Regions from separate parts of the Gardnerella sp. c17Ua_118 genome, predicted to be linked through region 3. Evidence: riboswitches for the same ligand, from Rfam matches in the RefSeq annotation. Region 3 holds a riboswitch; each other region holds the start of a gene.
The links. A riboswitch is a leader RNA that binds a small molecule or an ion and turns the genes downstream of it on or off. The one in region 3 is predicted to bind thiamine pyrophosphate.
Positions count from the first base shown of each region.

Region 1: linked by a shared signal. The riboswitch ahead of thiM (hydroxyethylthiazole kinase) and the one ahead of NYP69_RS01120 (ABC transporter permease) in region 3 are both predicted to bind thiamine pyrophosphate.
Region 2: linked by a shared signal. The riboswitch ahead of NYP69_RS03100 (ECF transporter S component) and the one ahead of NYP69_RS01120 (ABC transporter permease) in region 3 are both predicted to bind thiamine pyrophosphate.

Region 1 is NZ_JANUYT010000001.1:1,083,551-1,091,109, reverse strand. It holds rRNA gene NYP69_RS04290 (23S ribosomal RNA) at 1-697, shown strand, start outside; rRNA gene rrf (5S ribosomal RNA) at 865-981, shown strand; TPP riboswitch at 1,078-1,169, shown strand; gene thiM (hydroxyethylthiazole kinase) at 1,158-2,675, shown strand; gene NYP69_RS04275 (bifunctional hydroxymethylpyrimidine kinase/phosphomethylpyrimidine kinase) at 2,681-4,378, shown strand; gene NYP69_RS04270 (efflux RND transporter periplasmic adaptor subunit) at 5,062-5,964, shown strand; gene NYP69_RS04265 (ABC transporter ATP-binding protein) at 5,961-6,671, shown strand; gene NYP69_RS04260 (ABC transporter permease) at 6,655-7,559, shown strand, end outside.
Region 2 is NZ_JANUYT010000001.1:744,361-751,919, forward strand. It holds gene NYP69_RS03080 (M20 family metallopeptidase) at 1-1,017, shown strand, start outside; gene NYP69_RS03085 (isoprenyl transferase) at 1,044-1,838, opposite strand; gene NYP69_RS03090 (phosphotransferase enzyme family protein) at 1,936-3,177, opposite strand; gene NYP69_RS03095 (ABC transporter substrate-binding protein) at 3,281-4,204, opposite strand; gene NYP69_RS03100 (ECF transporter S component) at 4,374-4,994, opposite strand; TPP riboswitch at 5,031-5,132, opposite strand; gene recO (DNA repair protein RecO) at 5,219-5,971, opposite strand; gene NYP69_RS03110 (DivIVA domain-containing protein) at 6,026-7,384, opposite strand; tRNA gene NYP69_RS03115 (tRNA-Val) at 7,547-7,559, shown strand, end outside.
Region 3 is NZ_JANUYT010000001.1:257,006-264,564, reverse strand. It holds tRNA gene NYP69_RS01145 (tRNA-Leu) at 221-304, opposite strand; gene NYP69_RS01140 (DUF501 domain-containing protein) at 346-1,977, opposite strand; gene NYP69_RS01135 (FtsB family cell division protein) at 2,052-2,693, opposite strand; gene NYP69_RS01130 (L-lactate dehydrogenase) at 2,840-3,754, opposite strand; gene eno (phosphopyruvate hydratase) at 3,965-5,260, opposite strand; TPP riboswitch at 5,408-5,514, shown strand; gene NYP69_RS01120 (ABC transporter permease) at 5,525-6,313, shown strand; gene NYP69_RS01115 (ABC transporter substrate-binding protein) at 6,344-7,375, shown strand; gene NYP69_RS01110 (ABC transporter ATP-binding protein) at 7,419-7,559, shown strand, end outside.

The DNA of each region.
Region 1 (7,559 bases), 830 kb from region 3:
CTCGACACGTTATCCGTGTTAGGGACAGTGCCTGGCGGGTAGTTTAACTGGGGCGGTTGCCTCCTAAAGAGTAACGGAGGCGCTCAATGGTCCGCTCAGCCCGGTTGGCAATCGGGTGTTGAGTGTAATCGCACAAGCGGGCTTGACTGTGAGACTGACGGGTCGAGCAGGGACGAAAGTCGGAGATAGTGATCCGGTGCCGGCGTACGGACGTGGCATCGCTCAACGGATAAAAGGTACCCCGGGGATAACAGGCTGATCATTCCCAAGAGTCCATATCGACGGGATGGTTTGGCACCTCGATGTCGGCTCGTCGCATCCTGGGGCTGGAGCAGGTCCCAAGGGTTCGGCTGTTCGCCGATTAAAGCGGCACGCGAGCTGGGTTCAGAACGTCGTGAGACAGTTTGGTCTCTATCCTCTGCGCTCGTTGGAATGTTGAGGAGACCTGCCCATAGTACGAGAGGACCTGGGTGGACGAACCTCTGGTATGCCGGTCGTCACGCCAGTGGCGCTGCCGGTTAGCTACGTTTGGAAGGGATAACCGCTGAAAGCATCTAAGCGGGAAGCCTGCTCCAAGATTAGCATTCCTTGCACTTTGTGTGTGAGCCCCCATGTAGAACACGTGGTTGATAGGCTGGATGTGGAAGCCCTGTAAGGGGTGGAGCTGACCAGTACTAATGGGCGATTGTGATACTACTTGTATTGCTTATCGTTTAATTCTCTTAACATTAGGGAGTGTTAAGCGATCATGATTATGGTTAAGTTGTTGATTTTGATGATTGTTTCTTCTGTTTGCTCGCGTTCATGTCCGGTTCCCAAACCGCCAGCTTGCCACTCGCTTAATGCGAGTGTATAATCTAGTTTTGCGGTGGTCATGGCTCAGGTGAGACGCCCGGTCCCATTCCGAACCCGGAAGCTAAGGCCTGACACGGTGAGGGTACTGCACTCGATAGGGTGTGGGAGACTAACACGCTGCCGCATTATTCTTTCTAGCGGGGAGTTTCGACTCCCCGCTTTTTTATTACTTAAAACCAAGTCGTCGCGCGTAAATAACGTCATAACGAACATATATAGTCAAATATGGGTTCGGGGTGCGCATAAGCGCTGAGATTATACCCGTTGAACCTGATCTAGTTAGTACTAGCGAAGGGAAAATCATGACTACTGTGTCGTGCTCTAAAAATAGTGAATTCTCAACTAATGCTCGTTGCAAGCAATTCATGCAAGATGTACGTGAATGCATCGAAGCTTTACGCGCAAAAAATCCGCTAACACATTGCGTAACGAATAATGTTGTTCAAGAAATAACTGCAAACGTTCTGCTAGCTGCTGGAGCATCGCCAGCAATGGTCGTAGACGCAGAAGAAGCTGAAGTATTTGCTCAAATCGCATCTGGTGTATTAGTAAACATTGGAACCTACAGGCCAGTAGACAAAGAATCTATGGATGCTGCAATTCGCGGAGCTGTAAAAGCACACACTCCATGGGTTCTTGACCCAGTTGCAGTTGGCGGTTTAGCTCCACGCACGCAATACGCGCGCGAAATCGTTAAAAGTCATCCTACTGTAATTCGTGCAAACGCTTCCGAAATCTTAGGTTTAGCTGGAGAAGAAAGCGGCGGTAAGGGAGTAGATGCTGGAGATTCGGTTGATTCGGCAGTTGCAGCAGCTAAGAAGCTAGTTAAACTTTATGGCTCGGTAGTGGCTATTTCTGGCGAAAAAGACGCTATTTATGGTCACGGATGCTCGGCACGAGTCTCGGGCGGTCACGAGATAATGACGAAAGTAGTCGGAACGGGCTGCTCTCTTGGCGCATTGGTGGCAGCATACGTTGGAGCAAATCGAAATCGACCTTTTGCAGCAACAGTTGCCGCTCACGTGCACGCTGCTGCAGCAGGAACTTGGGCAGCACAACGCTCAACATCGCCAGGTACATTTAGAACATTATGGATGGATGCGCTTATGGATTTGAGCGCAGACGAGATGCTGAAACTAGCGAATATTGAATTTGAACTCGACCCTGTTGATTGGTCTTTATACTTTATAACAGACCCAAAGATGAGCAATCGAGCAGAAGAAGATATTGCAGTTGATTGCGTTAAAGGCGGAGCAAGCGTAGTTCAATTGCGCGATAAGTACGCAAATAGCGAAACTTTTAATAATAAAGCTCAAAGCTTTCGAGACAAAATGCTTGCTAATGGTTGCGGAAACGTGCCGATTTTTGTTGACGATCGTATAGATTGCGCTAAAAGCTTAGGACTCAACTTGCATGTTGGGCAAACAGATACGCCTTATATTGAAGCGCGTAAGTCTATTCCTGCAGAATGGATGGTTGGGCTTTCTATAGAAAAGTTAGAACAGTTAGATTACGTTTATAACGAATGTGCTAAAGAAAATGTGGCATTGCCTGATGTTATTGGAATAGGTCCGATTTGGCCTACTGCCACTAAGCCAGACGCTGCTCCTGCTTTAGGTGTTGAAGGAGTAGAAAAGATTGCTAAACGCGCTAAAGAACTCGGCATTAGTACGCTCGGAATTGGCGGCGTTAACGAAAATACGGTATTCCCTATTAAAAGCACTTCAATAGATGGTTTATGCGTAGTATCTGCTCTAATGCTTGCGCAAAATCCTTGCGAAGAAGCGCGCAAATTACGCGATGCTATTACGAAGGAATAAAAATAATGAATAATCAATTTTCGCAAGCTCAAGCACCTTTGCAATCAATTTCTAAATTATATGATTCAAGCCTAAGGCCATCTTCTTTGCCATCTTTAGAAGACCCGATTATTCCACGCGTACTAAGTATTGCTGGAACTGATCCAACAGGCGGAGCTGGAATCCAAGCTGATCTAAAGTCAATCACGGCATCACATGGATTTGGAATGTGTGTAACAACTAATTTGGTTGCTCAAAACACTTGCGGTGTGCGCGAAGTTTATACTCCTCCAACCGACTTTTTGCAAGCGCAACTAGAAGCAGTATTTGATGACGTAACTATTGATGCTGTAAAAATCGGCATGCTTGGAGACAAATCATATATTAGCCTAGTTCAAAATTGGCTTAAAAATCATCCTGTTCCTGTTGTTGTGTTAGATCCAGTTATGGTAGCAACTTCGGGAGATAGGCTGCTTGAAAAGTCTGCAGAAGATGCAATGCGCGAGTTTGCGCCTCTTGCGGATGTTATTACGCCAAACATACCTGAACTCGCAGTATTATGCGATAAACAGCCTGCATCCAATTTTGAAGAAGCTTATGCTCAAGCAAGCGAGTGGAGTGCAAAAAACAATACTATTGTTATTGTTAAAGGTGGCCACTTAACAAGCGAAGATGCTGGAAATACTGTTGTGTTCCCAGATGGTCACAGAGTGCACGTTCCTTGCCCTAGAGTTGATACAACAACAACGCATGGCACTGGCTGCTCGCTATCTTCCTCGCTCGCTACGCGCATAGGATTAGCGTTGCGAGAAGGAAAGAAGCTAAGCGATTACAGTACTGTAGCGAATGCTTTAGCGTGGTCGTCAAGATGGCTTAACGAAGCTATTGCTTGCGGTAAAGATTTGCATGTTGGAAAAGGTCATGGGCCTGTGAACCATGCGGCTCGTAATTATCGTTTGGAATTAGATTCTTCGTCAACTCCTTGGGAGCATATGCAAGCGAATGGCTTAGATGGATTAACTCCGCAAAGCGTAGTCATAAAAGCTCATAGCAAGGCTAGAAAGCCAAATGTGGAGCCGTGTGGTCCTTGGACTCAAGCGTTATGGGATGCTAGTGCAGATGTTGATAACAACATTATGAAAATGCCATTTATTGAGGCTTTAGGCAATGGAACGCTTGACTCTGACTTGTTTGCTTTCTACATAAGTCAAGATTCTGAATACTTGAAGCGTTATTCGCGCGCGCTAGCTGCTGTTGGAGCTAAAACGCCAGATAATGAGGCTAGAGTGCATTGGGCTACGGGCGCAGCTATGTGCATAGAAGCGGAATCGCAGTTGCACAGAGATTGGCTTGGAAGCAGAAATATAAGCATTGATGCGCCTTGCTCGCCAGTAACATTAGCTTACGTAAATCACTTACTTGCTTCTACAATGGCAGAAGACTACGTGATTGGAGCTGCATCCATATTGCCATGCTATTGGCTTTATGAAGAAGTGGGGCAAATTTTAGTCAAAAATAATACTCCTGAAAACCCATATCATGATTGGATTTCAATGTATTCTTCTCATGATTTTGAGTCAGGTGTAAGAATGGCGGTTAAATTTGTTGAGAGAGCTTTTGAAGAAGCTGGCCCACAGGCTCGAATTCTTGCTGCTCAAGCATATATGACTTCATGCATTTACGAGTATGAATTCTTTAATCAAGCTCATAGAGCATTGAGGTAGATGGTTTGATAGCTTGATAACTTGATAGCGCTGATGCGTTGACTTCGTCTTTATTAACAAAATCTAGAAGATTTGAAGACGTGTCAAAGCGTCAGCGCATTTTTGTAATACGCATGTCTATTACTGTGCTATGTCTGTTATTGTTGATTTTCTGAGTAGCGCAAATGTGCAGGCGATTTGCTTAAGACTTAAATCGTGAGTAGTAAAAAGTTACCTAAATTCGCTAGCACTATCTTCCTATTTTTTCTATCTTATTATCTTCCTATCTTGCAAAACCCAAAGTACTTTGGAAAATATCAGATAGAAGTGTGTGCATTGCGGTTATGGATCTATTCGATTTTTGCTTAACGAGGATAGCCTTAAGCGGTGATTTAATAGAGTGATATTAGATCTCTGAGCAAGTCAATCACTCAGTAACGTATAAACTCTATGCAAAATAGATTATTCTCTGGTATTACGCAAGCTTCAAGAATCATAAATAAAAATCATCATTTAGTATGATGCAAACTCTTTACGGCGATTATAAGCTATTAAGCAAAAGCTGAAATTCTAAATAAAGTGGTAATCAGAAAAGCGTTAATCGTAGCATTATCAAGCACTTTATTTATTTTGGATTAGTTTGAGAGGCTCGTTTCAACGCATTCTATGCGTTTACGAGTTTGGTGAGTAAGGAGCTTTGTGTTATGCGTAAGTTTACGAAAGTATTCTTGTTGGCTGCTCTGCCGGCGTGTTTGCTTACTGCGTGCGCTGGTAGAGCAGTTGATGATAGTCAACAGCAGGCATCACATGATTCAGTTCCACTTATTTCAGTCAAAAAACAGCCTTTAACACAAGTTGTGTCGGGTAAAGCAACAATAGAACAATCGTCTACCTTTGTTATCACTGCTGTAAGTAGAGGGAATTTTTCTCCATCGGTAAAAGCAGGAAGTGCTGTAAAAGCTGGAAGTATTTTAGGCTACAATGCTGGTAACAAAGTTATTGCTCCCGTAGACGCTAAAGTTGTGTCAGTAGCTGAATCATCTGCGGACATGCCTAAATCTTTCCCGCTATTCACTCTTAAATATGAAGGTTTTTCAATAAGTCTTAACGCAAAAGCTTTACTTCGTTCTGCAGATATTGCAGATGTTAAAGGTCGCTTCCAAGTTGAAGATGGTGTTGGGCCAACCAATTGTTTGCAAATAGTACAAAGCGGTGGAACTTCTACAGATGTTGCAGCCTCGGGTAGTAGCAAGAATGATAATGCTGATTCAACTCAAACAGATGAGTCGAGTGCGCAAAGTACACCCAGTGTATCGTCAAAAGTTTTAACGTGTTTAATAGATAAAAGCACAGAAGTAGAATCAGGCCAAAATGCGACTCTTGTTTTTAATGGCAAGCATAAACAATCGGTTCTAACTCTGCCTGTTAGTGCGGTTGCTGGAAGAGTCCAAAAAGGTTTAGTCTCATACAAGAAAGGCGATAAATGGGAGCGTAAAGAAGTTGGTCTTGGAATCAGTGACGGCGCTAATATTGAAATTACGTCTGGTTTGCATGAGGGTGATGTTGTAGCAGGTGTTTCTCCTGATCTCATTCCAGGAGTGCAATGATTATGGAGAACAATCCTGTTCCACTGGTTGAATTACAAGACGTGTCAGCGCGTGTAAAACTAGGCAATGGCGAATGGCTTACCACTGTCAACTCTGTTTCTATGCTACTTAACCAAGGTGAAACATATGCGGTAGTTGGCAGGTCTGGATCTGGCAAAACGAGTCTTATTTCTATTATTGGATTTTTGAATAAAAATTTTACTGGAAAATACTATTATTCTGGCAAGTCAATCCAAAAGTGTAGTGATAGTACAGTATCGCATATGCGCGCTAGAAATATTGGTTTTGTTTTTCAAAACTATTCGCTTATTAAGCATTTAAGCATTAGAGAAAATGTTGAGTTGCCGCTTTTATACGCAGGACTACAACAAAGCAAGCAGACAAGAAGAAAAACGATAGAAGAAGCATTATGTGCTGTTGGATTGCAAGATAAACTAAACGAATACCCTGGAAGGCTATCAGGCGGTGAACAGCAGAGAGTCGCGATAGCGCGTGCCTTAGTTACTAATCCCGAATTACTTATTTGCGATGAGCCAACTGGCGCGCTCGATAGTAGTACGGGAGAAAAAGTGCTTCAAGTGTTGCATGATCGTGTTCAAGAATCTGGAACAACATTACTATTAGTCACTCATGATATGAAAGTGGCTCGTTCTTGCTCTCACATTTTTACTATGGAAGGCGGTGTTCTTTATGATTATGCTGCTTAAAGATTTGCGCCTGTCTCCTATGAGATCCTTCCTCACAGGTTTTTCAATGTTTATTGGCATCATTGCCGTTATTGCGTCAGTGCTTATCGGCACGGTTGGTAAGGACTATCTTATTGCAACTAACGAACAGCTAAACGGTCGTAGACCAACATACGAGATTACTTTTTCAGCACAAAATTTTGACGAATATTCAGTATTTAACAAATTCTTAAATCGCATTGAATCCGCAAATCGTAACGCTAACGTTATGCTACAACCAAACACTGGACTACTGTTTAGCGCTTCTATGCCAGCCTCGAAGAGTGTAAAAATAAGCGAAGAATATAAGACCAGCAATCTTCAATATGTTGATGCTGTTTACACTACGGCAGGATACAACAAAGTTTATAACTTACCTATTGTAAGTGGAAGATGGTTTAGTAATAGCGCTAAAAACAACGCATTAGAAATGGTAGTAAACCAATCTGCTAACAAAAGATACAAGATTGGTGAAGTAGCATTTATTACTTCTCGCAAAACAACACGAATGAGTCCTATAAGGATTGTTGGAGTTGTGAATGATGGCGTAGACTCGGCAAAAGTATACGTGAATATTCTAGGCTTGTTACGTTATGCTCCAACTCTTTGGGAATATTCTCAAAAAGAAGCTCAAGGCTCAATCTACTGGTTAAATAAAGAAAATCGTTCTCAAAAATCAATTAAATCTTATGTTTCAGATGCTCTTTATGACTGTTGTGGTGGGCAAGTAAACGAAATTAGAAGACATGATAATAGTGATAATTACGAGAATGTGATAACAGTATTGCAATTAAGTTTTGCTATCGTAGCAGCATTATTGCTTTTTGTTTCCGCGTTAGGTTTAATCAATATTGGTTTAGCATCGTTGGA
Region 2 (7,559 bases), 490 kb from region 3:
AAAGGTCCCATTGTTGCTATGCGAGCAGATATCGATGCTCTTCCTGTTACAGAAAATTCAGGAAAAGACTACGCTTCAACAGTTACAACACAAGATGAAAATGGTAAAACAGTTGGAGTTTCACACGCTTGCGGTCACGATTTTCATATTGCAAGTTTACTTGGAGCTTTACAAGCTTTTAACAATCATAAAGAAGCATGGCATGGAACCTACATTGGAGTGTTTCAACCAGGAGAAGAAACAGCTCAAGGCGCAAAAAGCTTGGTAGAAAATGGCATTACACGCATTATCCCAAAGCCAGATGTTTATCTTGGTCAGCATGTACTTGCAGCAATTCCTGCAGGAACAGTTGGTATTAAATCAGGAGCATTTTTAACTACCGCATCTTCAATTCGCGTACACATTTTTGGTAAAGGATCTCATGGATCTATGCCAGAATTAAGCGTTGACCCTGTGGTTTTAGCTTCGTCTATTGTGTTGAAATTGCAAACGATTGTATCTCGTGAAGTAGCTGCTAAAGATTACGCAATAGTTACAGTCGGCGCAATAAACGCTGGAAGTAAGTCAAACATTATTCCAGACGATGCGGAACTTTTGATTAATACTAGAACATACAGCGAAGATACTCAAAAATTTGTTCACTCTGCCATTGAGCGAATTGTGCGCGGAGAGTGCAATCTAGCACGATGCCCAAAGGAACCAGAATTTACATACTATGACCGCTATCCATTAACCAATAATGACGAAGCATCAGTTTATCGCGTGCGCGAAGCTTTCGACGAATATTTTGGTGAAAATTCTGTACAAATCAGCAAACAGTCTGCTTCTGAAGATTTTTCTATTGTTGCAAATGCTTTCAATACACCTTACGCATACTGGGGATTAGGTGGATTTGAAGACATGAAAAATGCTCCAGGAAACCACAATCCAGCTTTTGCTCCAGATTTGCAACCAACTCTAAATCGTGGACTTGAATCAGCCGTTGTTGCAGCTTGCGCATGGCTAGCTTGCGACTAATAAATTAATTCTACTAACAAATAAGTTTAAGCGGTTTTTACGCCACCAAACCTGCGGTCGCGATGCGCATAACGGTCAATTGACCTCCACAGCGCTTCGCGACCATAATCTGGGAAGAGTTCTGGCACAAAATCAAGCTCCGCATAAGACGCTTGCCAAGGCAAAAAGTTGCTTGTGCGCTGCTCTCCCGAAGTGCGAATCACAAGATCGCAATCTGGAATATCTGGATTATACAAGTGCTCCGCAATCATCTTCTCGCTAATGCGATCGCCCTTAATTTTGCCGCTTTTAACTTCCCTAGCAATTGCCGCGCAAGCGTCTGCGATTTCCGCGCGACCACCATAGTTTAAGCAAAAAACAACGTCAATTGTAGTATTATTTTTTGTGATTTCTTGAGCTTTTTCCAACTCGTCAATAACAGACTTCCACAATTTAGGCCGTCTTCCAGCCCAGCGCACGCGCACTCCCCACTCGTTCATTTGCGCAACTCTGCGGTGAATAATATCTCTAGAAAATCCCATCAAAAAATGCACTTCTTGAGGAGATCTCTTCCAATTTTCCGTAGAAAACGTGTACAAGCTCAAGTAGCGAACACCTGCTTCTATAGCACCTGCAATAGTGTCAAAAACCACTGGTTCCGCCGCTTTATGCCCTTCGGTGCGAATCATTCCGCGCTCTTTAGCCCAACGCCCATTGCCGTCCATAATCACGCCTACATGTCGAGGAACTTTGCCTTTAGGAAAATCTGGCACACGGCTAGGATCACTAAATGGAGCCGCTGGAATATTTAACGAAGTGTAATCAACGTTTTCAAAACTCATAGTTAAAATCTAACAACCCCATTGAACGAATAGCTAAAGCGTTTTGCAAAGCTAAATAAAAGCATGCAAAATCAAGTAAAAAATCCACTAAAATCCTCTATATTTCTCGCAAAATCTCTATTAAAGCGTTTAAGTATTGCTCTCCAAAGCAAGATTTGTACCATCTAGCATGATCTAAGAATCCAGTATCATAGCCCCAAATCTTAAAATCGTAAGATCCATTAGACTTTAAGTAATAGTCTACAAATTCTACGCATTGCTCGATTTGACTTACAGATAAAACAAGCGGAAGCAGCTCTTTTTCAACATCTGTTAATGGCCGAACGCTAGCATATCCTTGCAAAATTGCTTCTGCTAAGTCTGTTCTAAATGAATCTTTTTTGCCATTCGCAATATCTACCCATTGAATTGTGTTGCGTTCTAAAGTCATTGCCAAATCGTAGATTGCTGTGTTTTTATACGCCATTCCAAAGTCAAATACTGCGCTTGGAGAGCTATCTTTCCACATAAAATTAGATATATGCGGATCTCCATGAGTCCACTGCTTTTTTAGATTCACATACCCCAAATCGTAAATTTTTTTGCATGTTGGAGCAAATTCACTTAAATCTTTTACAAAATCACGATTCTGCTCTTTTAAGAATTTTGCTAAATCAGGTCTATTTTTTAACCAAACTTCTGCAGCTTTTTGCACATCTTCGCTTGCACAAAGACTAAATCTTGATTGAAAAGCGTTGATTTCCTTAGGATTTGGCTCGTCAAAACTTTGCGAAGCTAAGGCGATTTTTGCCATCATTACTCCAAGATTTTTGGCTTCTTCACACGTTTTAGGCGGATCCCAAGTGTACGCGTCTTTGTATCTATCTTCTCCGCTAGCTTTTAAAGTCACTTCGTAAGCGCAATCACCTATTACAAGAAGAGTGCCGTCTACGTAAATATTGCCAGAAGTATCGCCACAAATATCGCCAGCAGTATTCTTTTCTAAACCTAAAAACTCGCTATTTTTGTTAAAATACAAGTACTTTGGCGTGCTTATTTTATTTTTTAAAAGATGCTCAGCAAAACGATGATACGGCCTAATTGTGCTTGCTTGCCTAACTTTTGTGCTGCATCTTTTAATATAAACGTCTAAACTTTGCGATTTTTTTGGCGAATCATCTTTGTAATGCGCGCGAATCAATGAACCTGCAGCCATCGGGCGCAAACTATGGCTTAAAACGCAATCAGCTTCTAGCGGATTCTCTAAAAGAGAACACACAATATTTGCCTCATCTAAATCAACATTTGCCCATCTTTGAGCAACAATATCTAGCTGAGGGTCGTTGCTTTCGTTTTCCATATTCGCTCCAAATTATTTACTACAGGCTCATTGTTTTTCGCAGATTATTTGACACCAACTAGCTTATGCACGGTTGCTTGCGATTCAAGCACATGCTGGCCGACTATTCTGGCAAATACTCGTTTGTTACGCATCCGCTTTCTAGGCTCTTTAGCGCGCAATCAAGAGGCACGCTTAAGTGGCCATTTTCACCCATCCAACGAGTGTAGTTTTCCACCAAAGCCATGTCTGCTGTACCCCAACGACCATTCTTGTCGTACCAAGACGGAATCACTTCGTCTAGCGAGGCGCGCAAAGCCTCTGGGCTAATATGGCAAAGCGCATTTTGCAAAGCATCAACGCCAGCCTGCAGGTCTTTTCCTGCAAGTTCATAGCCCTTAACTGTTGCGCTTGCAAAGTTGCGTATTAATTGCGGATTTCGCTCAATCATCTCTTGGCGAGCGCAAACATAGTAAGAATGATGCGGAGCTACGCCAATAGAATCGAATGGAAGAACAACAACTTGGTCAAATGGAAGCGAACCCTGGTATGGCTCCCACCAAGCAACGTTAATAAACGCATCACACATTCCGCGTTCTACAGCTCGAATGTCTGGCTCCCATGGGCCTGGGTCAATTGTAATCAGCTTGCTAAAGTCACCTCCGTCGGCAGCAACAGCCTGCTGAAGCTCTGTGTATAAGCGCTTAACGCCCATAGGGATTACTACGCGCTTTCCTTCTAGATCTTTAAATCGCGTAATACCCGTGTTTTTATTTGTTATGATTCCGCCAATTTGCGATTGATTCATTACAGCAAATGACGTTAGCTTGTTTGCACCATTTTGATGAGCCAAAAGCTGATTTAAGCGAATAAGAGCTATATCTACTTCTCCACGCTCCAAGCATGCTGGAACATCTCCGCGCTCCGTATCTGTGCTTGTAAACTCTACATCTAATCCGTATTGTGCGTACAATCCGCGCTTTCTTGCAAGATACATACCTGCGTGATTCGTCCATGGATGCACATATTCAAGACGTACTCTTAGCATATTAACTCCTTTGTTTTATAGTGATTTGTGATTTTATTTTGACTTTTATTTGCGACTTTTGCGCGCTGCTAACTTGCGACTTTATTTGCCACTTTTATTTGCGACTTTACAAAAGTGGGCGAGGTAATTCCCCGCCCACAAATCAAATCTTACTAGCAAAAGTTAAGACTTAAGCGCGTACTTCTTTGCCAGAAGCAAAACGGCTCAATGCGCCAGTAGCAGCAATACCCTTGTACAAGTACCACATAACTACACCACCAATTACAGCACCAGAAATCATGCTGCAAAGTGTGTGAATCATCATGAATGCGCCGAAGATTGGAACACCTGCGTAGTAGAACGGATAGGTTGAAACGATTCCACCCAAACCAGCTAACGCGCCAGAAAGTGCAGTCAAACCAACGTTCCACTTGCGATACATAACAAACAAGAATGCAAACTCAGCGAACAAGCCCTGAACAAAACCAGGAAGAACGGTACCAATACCGCCCCAGTGGCTACCAACAGTCAACTCAACCATTGCAGCAATAAACTCGCCGAATAGTGCAGCGCCTGGCTTGCGAACCATAATAGCAGCTAAAGGACCAGCGAAGTAGAACAAACCATAGTACAATGCGCTAACGCCTGGAACTGGAATAAGCTTAAGAGCAGCAGAAATAGGCTCACTAATCAAGCCGATGCCCCAGAAGATAATACCAGAAGCTACAGCAATAACAACCGTGAGCGTAACATCAGCCACGTTCCAGCGCAAGGATGGACGCACGGTCTCTTCTTCAACAGATGTACCCATTAGGGTCTCCTTTCATCTTTAACCAATCAAACAAAGGCGACCCTGCAGAAAACTCCGTACGTCGGCATTACCCGATTCACGTTAAACGGTTAGACAGTAATCTTCTCAGCTCTTAAAAGAGCACCCGTGCCTGATATCATTCATATTGCATCAGACAGCTAGGACATATTTTATAAAATTCAAACATAAAATTAACAAAATCGCTCATTAAGATAATAGAAACTCTAATCAAAATACAGCGAATTAGAATTTTTTTCGCTTAAACGCATAGATCTAATAGGCTTTTCTAGCCAATATTCACACCATTGTTCAACGCATTTAGATGTTAAATCGTCTATACTTGTTCCGTCTAAATTTTGCCAATCGCCATTAATTAATGAAATCATTTGAAAACGCGCTAAATCATTGCACTTAATAGACTCTAAAGCATGATCTTTAGAGCACATAACTCCACCACTAGCTGCCGAGAAATAGGCTAAATCATTGCGTGTTGAACAAATAACGCACTCATTTAACCTAGGAGACCATCCAGCTAATTGCAATGCTCTTAAAACGTACGAAAGCGCGATTGATTCAGCACTATGCAAACTTTTAGAAAGAGCAGATAAAGCAGCTATAAGAAGATTGTATTGTGAGCAAGAATCCGAATATTGCGCGTGAGACGAGACTAAATCGTCCGCAATCTCTGCAATCATGCTAGCACAACTATACAGATTGTAATCCGCACAAATGCTACCAGCATAAGGCGAAACTAAAACCGCTTGAGAAATAACATCAAAAGTTTTGCCAGTTGCAAAAAGTGCATTAACACGCATAAATGGCTCTAAGCGCCCACCAAATCTAGATTTTAACCGCCTTACACCTTTTGCAACAGCTCGAACCTTGCCATGCTTTTTAGTGAGCATAACAATAACTCGATCAGCTTCCCCAAGAGGAAAAGTCTTAAGAACAACAGCTTCATCGTTATATAACGGCATTAATCAATAACTCTTAGCTTATATAATCCCTAAATCTAAGTGAAAAATAGATTATTAATTATGATTTGGGTTTACAAATCCGCCAAAATTAGATTCGCCAGTATCGTCAAAATCATCTGAATCATTATTTGCTTCGCGAGAAGAATCTTCAACCGAAGTGTCAAAATGGTTCATAACAGGGAACGAAAGATCTGGAATATCTAAATTAAGACTTTGCGAAGGCTCGAACTTAGGCGAAGCAAGAAGTGAAAGATTCAAATCTCCAATGGATTTAGAATCATTTGCATTGTTCACATTCGCACTGTTAGCACTTACATTATTTGCATTTGCATTATTCGCGCTAACATTATTCGCAGCATTCGCGTTGTTTTCTGCAACTTTTTCTTTGCCAAAATCATTATTGTTAGCATCAGAATTATTGGAAGCAGCATTAGGAGCATAAGACGGAGGGAATGCTGGAGGCATAACAGTAGACGCTTGCGACATTTCGTCGTCTGTATCGTCACTAGCTTCAACACTCGCAGAGTGAGGAGTAAAAATCGCCTTCTGTGCATGATGCTCAACAGGAATAGATGGAGGAATTGCTGGAGGCATTAATGGAGAGGGAGCTGGAGATGCCTTAGGTTCAACAGCACTAGGCGCAACAACACTAGGTTCAACAACACTAGGCGCAGAAGATGTTTTAGAAACAACATTTTCTTGTAAATCATTATTAGACTTAGCAGAAACGCCAAAATTAGCAGAATCAACAGAATCACTAGGATCAAAGTCTGTATACTTGGCAACTCGATCATAAGACTCAAGTCTGCTTAATAAGCGAACGCAAGCATTTAGATAATAATCCACCTGACGCTCGTCATATCCCCGTTTTCCAGAACGTTGAGTAAACAGAACATTAGAAACAAACATTGCGTCAATTTTGTCTAAATCACTTAAACTGCTTCCCCAAACTGGATTATATCCAAGAAGAACAGCAATCTTATCTAGCGACTTATTTACAACATTGTCTACTTGTTTTTTATCGTAAGAAGGCTTACGCGATTGCGCGGAATCAAAGCGCATTTTATAATCGCGCTGGGAATGAGAAAGCAAAACTCTATATTCTTCGTCTGCTTGCGCCTTCCAAACAACCTTGCCGCGATTAGAAATCTCGTACTGCGTAGTCTTATCTACAACTGCACGCTCTAATCTAGAAAGAGCAGCATCTACTTGAGGAATAGCATATCCTTCATCTTCTAGATCGAAAGATACGTCTTGAATATCTTTTTGAGTAAGACTAATGTCGCTAGATTCATACAAAGAATGAGCACGCTCAAGAAAATCATTAACTTGCTCTACGCTGTAACCCTTCTTGCGCTTACCTACACGCTCAATACCTGAAGAATTACGCGCGGTATCAGGTTTACTCGCCATAAACAATAGACCTCCTGAACAGATTCGTATTCATTACACTTTACGCGATTGTTAAGACGCATAAACAAAACACACGCAAACACGCAAATGATATATGCGCAAAACACGCCTAAAACACAAATCAACGTTCTAGTACACACCATACTGTATCTTGTTTCAAGCGGGCGATTAGCTC
Region 3 (7,559 bases):
TTCCTATTTGCAATTACTGTATTTGTGATTGCTTTATAATTAATGCATTGCAATTGCTTTTAATGCAATTAATGGTATAGATTAGTACGATTCTCAATTAACGCAAGCCCGTATACAAATATTTTTTATAGAAAAACAAGCATTTAGGCTAAAGATTTACGATTTGCAACAAAGAATTAACATAATATACGAAAAAAATAAATTCGCAGCGTAAGATTTGTGCCTCTGGTGGGACTCGAACCCACAAGCCCGTAAGGGCGTCAGATTTTAAGTCTGATGCGTATGCCAATTCCGCCACGGAGGCAACAGTCATTAATTATGCCATATAAAACAATTAAAAACAACTCAGCGTGTGGCGAGTGTTCTACGACCCAAATCTAGAGTGATTCCATCCAGCAAGCCGTGCTCACTTGCAACAAAAGTTTCCAAGACGCCACCATGGTCTTGATAAGCCTCTTTAGCAAGACGCTCAAGAACGCGACTTAGCACAACTGCACCTCCGCCAACAACATCAACTCTTCCAGGATGAATCGTTGCATACGTGCGGCGCCTCTCCCTAGACATATGCAAGAACCTATCGTTAACCGTATATGCCTGATCTAACGCGATTTTTACTCCATCAACAGCCTTATGGTCATAATGCTTTAAGCCAATCGCAAGAGCCGCCATAGTTGTAACAGTACCAGAAACACCAATAATCGTGCGCGCTTTACCAGCATCAACATGCTTTAACGCTTCATCTATATTCTTGTCAATATCTTTAATTGCACAAGATATCTCTTCTTCGGTAGGCGGATCCGTATGCAAATGACGCTCAGTCATGCGCACAGAACCAATGTTCATAGAATATGCCGAATCAACCTTATCTTCAGCAATATTTACACCATCTCCGCCTAAAACAAGCTCTGTGGAGCCTCCGCCTAAATCAATAACAAGATAAGGCGCTTGCAAGTCTTTTCTAGAAACAACACTTGTTGCTCCCAAAAAACTCAAAGCAGCCTCTTCAGTTCCACTAATCACCTCTGGATGCACTCCAAGTTCTTCAAACATCATTTGTTCAAACACATCTCTGTTTAGAGCATCCCTTGTTGCAGAAGTTGCAACAAAACGAATAGCATCCACCTTATGCTCGCTAAGAACCTTAGCAAACTCTTTAGCAGCTTCTTTTACACGCTCTAATGCATCGGGCGCAAACATATGCGTTTCGTCAATTCCCTGCCCCAAGCGTACAACCCTAAGCATTCTAGGAACAACATCTTTCATGCCATTTTCATCAACTCTAGCAATTTTTAGACGAATCGAATTAGTTCCACAATCGATTGCAGCAACACAAACAGACTTGTTAGATACGCCTTCTCGATTAACTTTTTTACAACCAAGATTGAGCGATTCTTCATCTTCATTTTGAGCATAGTCATTATCTTCCCAAGGAGTAGTGCATTTGCAAACTTTTGGACTAAACTCACTTGCGATTTTGTCTAAAACAATATCTCCAATAGGATTAACGCCTCTGCCCATAACAAGACTTTGAGCTAGCAAAGCATGCAAGCATTTAACACGAACTGGCATTCCGCCTGCACTCATGTTTTTAATATGCTCTTCGCTATCGTTTAATCTATTAGCTAACTCTTTGCGAAACTCTAAATACGCTTTATGCGCATATTCGTATTTTTTAGCAACTTCTTCGTTAGTGTTTAACAAATCATTGCATTCCTTCATAAAGCCTTGTGCTTCTAGGTGCGAAGCAGCTTTAACAGCCTCTGGACTTGTTAAATAGCATGTTGTAGGAAAAGGCGTTCCGTCTTCTAAGCATGGACGCGTAATAACAGCAAGTGGCCTACCGCAAACACATCTAGCGCCAACAGCAACCATGCCCCTTGGAAATCTTCCTAATTGACGCTTTACAATGTTTTTGTCTGCTTTATTTGCAGGATTCTCTAGTAGCGAACTCACTAATAACTTTGCGTTTAGGCCCATGTTACACTCCATATGCATTGCGCATCTTAAAATCGTATATAACTCTTATTGTTAAATTCTATCTAGTTTTAATTTTATCTACTTTTATTACCATTATTACTATGTTTTTTGTTTGTTGACTTTTCATTATTACTTTTAGATTTATTAGACTTGCTTGTGCTATTGGAGTGATTATTTTGTTTGCCACTTTGCTTAGTGGTATTAATCTTAGAAGACTTGCTACTTTCATCATTTTCTTTAGCTTTAAAGCTCATATCGTCTGGCTTATCTGCCTTGTGAAGCGCGTAAAACAAGTCACTATACCACGGCAACGCTTTTCTATCTTCGTACAAAGAATCATCCTTATTAAACGATTCTGGAACAGAACCCGTAATCGCCTCTGGATGCTCTACTCTAACAGCCTGCTCCCCTGGAAATATAAACCCCAATCTTTCCCTTGCTTGAGCTGCAACATACGCCTTGTCTTTCCAACGCTCTACATCGTTATTAAGAGCTTGCTTTTTATCTTTCAAAGCAGACTCATCCCTTTGCAAAGCGTGCAATTCTGCCAAACTTAAAGCATAGTTACGAATTGTTGATATAAGACCAATACAGCAAAGAAATACAACAACTATCATGGAAACAAATACGATTGAACCAGAAAACAGCTTCTTTTTTTGAGGCTGATTTGATTCGTCAACTGTATTTGCAATCATGCGGCGATTTCTTAAAATCATACTTCTAAATTACTTTGAATATTCGACGTGACGCACACGCGCTTATAAGATTGCGGCCAACAGCACAAGGCCACTGACCGCAATCAACTCTTAGCTTTATATTAAGCTTATTATTTAGCTTTAGTCTTTATAGTTTTGACTTTAGATTACTCCATTTGAGCTTTGCTCAAAATCATATCTGCAGAATGTTGCAATTTTTGCAACTCTTCTTGAGTCAAATCAAGCTGGCATTGCTTAACAATTCCTTCTCTACCAACAATTGCTGGATAAGAAAGATAAGAATGGTATTCTTCGCGATAGTTAGAAACAGGCATTTGCTCTTTAGAATCCGAAAGAACTGCATCCACTAAACGAACTGCAGCAGCAGCAATACCGTAGTTTGTGTATTTCTTTCCGTAGAACACTGTAAATCCGCCTTCGCGAGTTTCCTCATCAATAGCGTCTAAATCCATGTTCTTTTCTTTAATAAGCTCTGTTATAGGCTGCTCAAAGACTTTAACTGTGGACCACGCAACAAATTGCGAATCACCATGCTCTCCTAAGCTATATCCCTTAACAGCCTTTGGATGCACGCCAAAGAACTTGCCTACTGCACGATGCAAGCGCGCAGAATCAAGCAAAGTGCCAGTTCCAATAATCTTTTCGTAAGGAAGACCAGTAGCTTCCTTGTAAAGCTGGCAAATAGCGTCGCAAGGATTAGTTATGTCGATTAAAACACCGTGGAATCCAGAAGCCTTAATCTTTGCACCAACTTCTGCAACTTCCTTACGATTATATTTAAGCTCTGCAAAACGATCTGGATGAGGAACGTCCAAAAGCTTTATGTGACCCAAGGCGCTTACGATTACTTCTACGTCTTTTAATGCTTCATAATCATTAACAGTAATATTAACGTTAAAAGGCACATTATCCATTGAATCTTCAAAATCCAATGCGTCGGCATTCACCTTTGCCTCGTTTGTATCATAAAGGTACAAATCATCAGCGTGACCGCCAACAACAAGTTGATGCGCTACTGCTGCACCAACGTTTCCCATGCCTATAACTGCGACTTTTCTCATATGAAACATCTCCTTCCGTTTTTAGTTTTCCATAAAAAATAGCACTATTTTGATGAGAATGAAAGTAATTTTAGAAAAATTTATATATTTTTTCAAAAAATCGCTAAAATATACGAAAAACGGCCAATCGCATGAATGCGACTGGCCGAATTATGCTACAGTCTAGATCTTAAACAAGACTTACGTAGAACTTATAAAAGCTCTAGCATATTACTTCATATACTTCTTGCAAGCCTTGAATGCGCTGTAACCAGCATACTGAGCGGTAGAACCAAGCTCTTCCTCAATCTCAAGCAAGCGGTTGTACTTAGCAATACGCTCGCCACGAGCAGGAGCACCAGTCTTGATTTGGCCAGTGTTCTTAGCAACAGCAAGATCAGAAATGGTGGTATCTGGGGTTTCGCCAGAACGGTGGGAAACCATAGAAGTGAAGCCATTCTTGGTTGCAAGCTCAATAGCGTCGAGAGTCTCAGTAACGGAACCAATCTGATTCAACTTTACGAGCAAGGAGTTAGCTGCTCCAAGCTCAATGCCCTTAGCCAAACGCTTTGGATTAGTAACGAGCAAGTCGTCACCAACGAACTGCAAACGATCGCCAAGACGCTTGGTGATTGCTGCCCAATCATCCCAGCCTTCTTCCTGGAATGGATCTTCGATAGAAACGATTGGATACTCGTTAATGAGCTTCTCGTAGTAATCAAGCATGTAAGCAGATTCACGCTCTTCGCCGTCGAAACGATACTTGCCAGTTTCCTTGTTGTAGAACTCAGAAGAAGCAACGTCGAGGGAAATACCAATCTGCTTGCCTGGCTCGTAACCAGCAGCTTCGATTGCATCCATAATGTACTTCAAAGAATCTTCGTTGGACTTCATCTTTGGAGCGAAGCCACCTTCGTCGCCAAGACCAGTTGCCAAGCCTTCCTTCTTCAAAACGTTCTTTAAGGTGTGATAAACCTCAACGCCAGCGCGCAAAGCGTCGCTATAAGTAGCAAAACCGTATGGAGAAATCATGTATTCCTGAATATCGGTTGCAAAATCAGCGTGAGCACCACCGTTCATAATGTTCATGTTTGGAACTGGAAGAATGTGGCCATTTGTACCGCCAATGTAGCGATACAAAGGAAGCTCAGCAGACTCAGCAGCAGCATAAAGAGCAGCAAGAGAAACGCCAAGAATAGCGTTTGCTCCAAGCTTGCCCTTGTTTGGAGTGCCATCAAGCTCGATCATTGTTTCATCAAGAGCGCGCTGATCAGAGGCATCCATGCCAATAACCTTTGGAGCGATTACTTCGTTAACAGCCTTAACTGCTTCCAAAGTACCCTTGCCTTGGTAGCGAGACTTATCGCCATCGCGACGCTCCCAAGCTTCTGCCTCACCAGTTGAAGCACCAGAAGGAACTAAACCAATTCCTTGAGCGCCATCTTCGGTCTCCAAATAAACCTGAACAGTAGGATTTCCACGAGAATCCAAAATTTCGCGTGCATATACGCTTTCAATAGCTGCCACAACTACTCCTTATTTATCTGTTGGTTGTGTAACATATTTAAGATTAATGCGTTTTATGGACGTTATTTAATAACGTAAGTCGTTAAGCATACAAGCCTATATAATCTAAGCTTTTGTTAATTTGTCCACACCTTTGTACAATAATAACAAACTGGCACGGGGTGCAATTATTTGCTTGATTGTAATTGCTGAGATTATACCCGTCGAACCTGATATAGCTAGTACTATCGAAGGGAATGTCGAATGGTTAGCCATTGTAAGAGCATGCTAAAAAATGCATCTTCTTCACTACGTTTATGTGTGCCATGGCTTTCTACACTTGTCATACTTATTGGATGGTTTTTAGCTACACTTGGGCCTAAAGAGACTAGGCACATTCCATCACCTGCAGAAGTAATTAACGCTTTTCAAGAATTAAACTCAGAAGGTTTAATTTGGCCTTCGTTGGGAATTAGTTTTGCAAGAGTTATTGCAGGATTATGTTTAGGAATGATAATTGCAGTTCCAGCAGGAGTTATTTCGGGTAGCACAAAGCTGGGCGACATTATTATTAACAAGCCTGGCCACATGCTACGGTCTGTTCCTTTTACTGCACTAGCACCTTTGCTTATTATTTTATTAGGCATTGGTGAGACTATGAAAATAGCTCTTATTGCTATAGGCGTATTTGGAACGTTCTACGTAAATATGAGGGATGGAGTTCGTAATATTGATCCCAAACTCTTGGAATTAGCTCGCGCATACAAAGTAAATAGCAAAACAGTATTTTTCACAATTCTTCTTCGAGGAGCGCTACCTAACTTTATGACTGCTTTGCGCTTTGCAATATCAGTGTCTTGGGTGGCATTGGTAACGTGTGAAACAGTCAACGCTTCAAAAGGAATTGGATATGTTCTTGCAAGATCACAAGAATTTTACAGACCAGATCAAATGCTGCTATGCATAGTTTTATACGCGATTGCAGGTCTACTTTCTGAAGGAATTGCAACACTTTTAGAAAAAATTTGCATGCCTGAGCGACGTTCATCCATCGTTAAACTCAAACAAAACTAAGAATATTAGCAAAATAATTAGGAGAATAAAATGGCTAAATTCGCATTATCTACAACAAGCAAGCGAGCATTAGCAGCTTTCTGCGCGCTTTGCACAGCAATCACCCTAGCATCATGCGGAAGCTCGAACAGCAAAACACAAGCATCATCCGCAAAATCTTCCACAAATACTACTAAGCAAGTAAAAGAAGATACTGGAACTTTAAGAGTAGCATATTTGACTTCTGCAAATTATTTAACAACTCTTTCAAATAACACAAAGATGGCAGATAAGATCTTTGGTAAGGCAAAGGTTACATTTAGCGGGCCATATGTTCCTCCAGAAGCAAACACTGCAGTAACTTCTGGAAACGCAGACGTAACAACCACAGGATCTGGCCATTTTATTCATTTTATCTCCAAAGGCCAGCCATGGGTTGCTTATGCTATTAACTATTACAATGGAAACGCTCAAGGAATCGTAGCAGCACCAAATAGCGGAATCAAATCGCTTAAAGACTTATACGGAAAGAAGATTGGAATTATTGCTAAAGGTGGAAGTGGAGATTATATAATTCACAAAGCTTTTGAAAAAGCAGGACTTGACCCATCTAAAGTTCAAGAAGTAGAGATGAGTCCAAAGAACTTCCATGCAGCATTCACAACTGGTCAAGTTGATGCATTAGCAACCTTCGATCAGAACTTTGCTGCAGCTCTTGCAACTCCAGGATCAAAACTTCTAGTCACTGCAAAAGATTATGGAAATATTAACTTCGGAATCCAAGTTGCATCTGCTGAATTTGCTAAAAAGCACCCACAGCTATTAAAGAAAATGTATCGTGCTTTAGTAGAAGAAGGTAAAAGAGTTAAGAAGAAGCATTCGATTATTCTTGATATGTATAAGAAGTTTGGTGCATCCGATGAAACAATGAAAGAATTAGCTAAGTTTGACATTCCGCAAATTCGACCAATGAATGCAGAAACTATGAAAATGCTTAAACAACAAGCTAAGGAATATGTTAAATACGGATTCATTAAAGAAGTTCCTGATTTCTCTAAAGCTGTAATCGACTGCAGCAAGTAAACGATTACTAATTGTAATTAGAGTACGACTTTAGAATACGACTATGTTTAATAGCATTTTTCATAAGCGTAGCAATGTAGAAGTTTCCAAAGAATCTACTTGCAAATCAAATATTAACGATAGCGATTACTGCGTTAGTATAGAGAATCTGGGCATTTCTTTCGCAAGTGCAAAAGATAAAAAT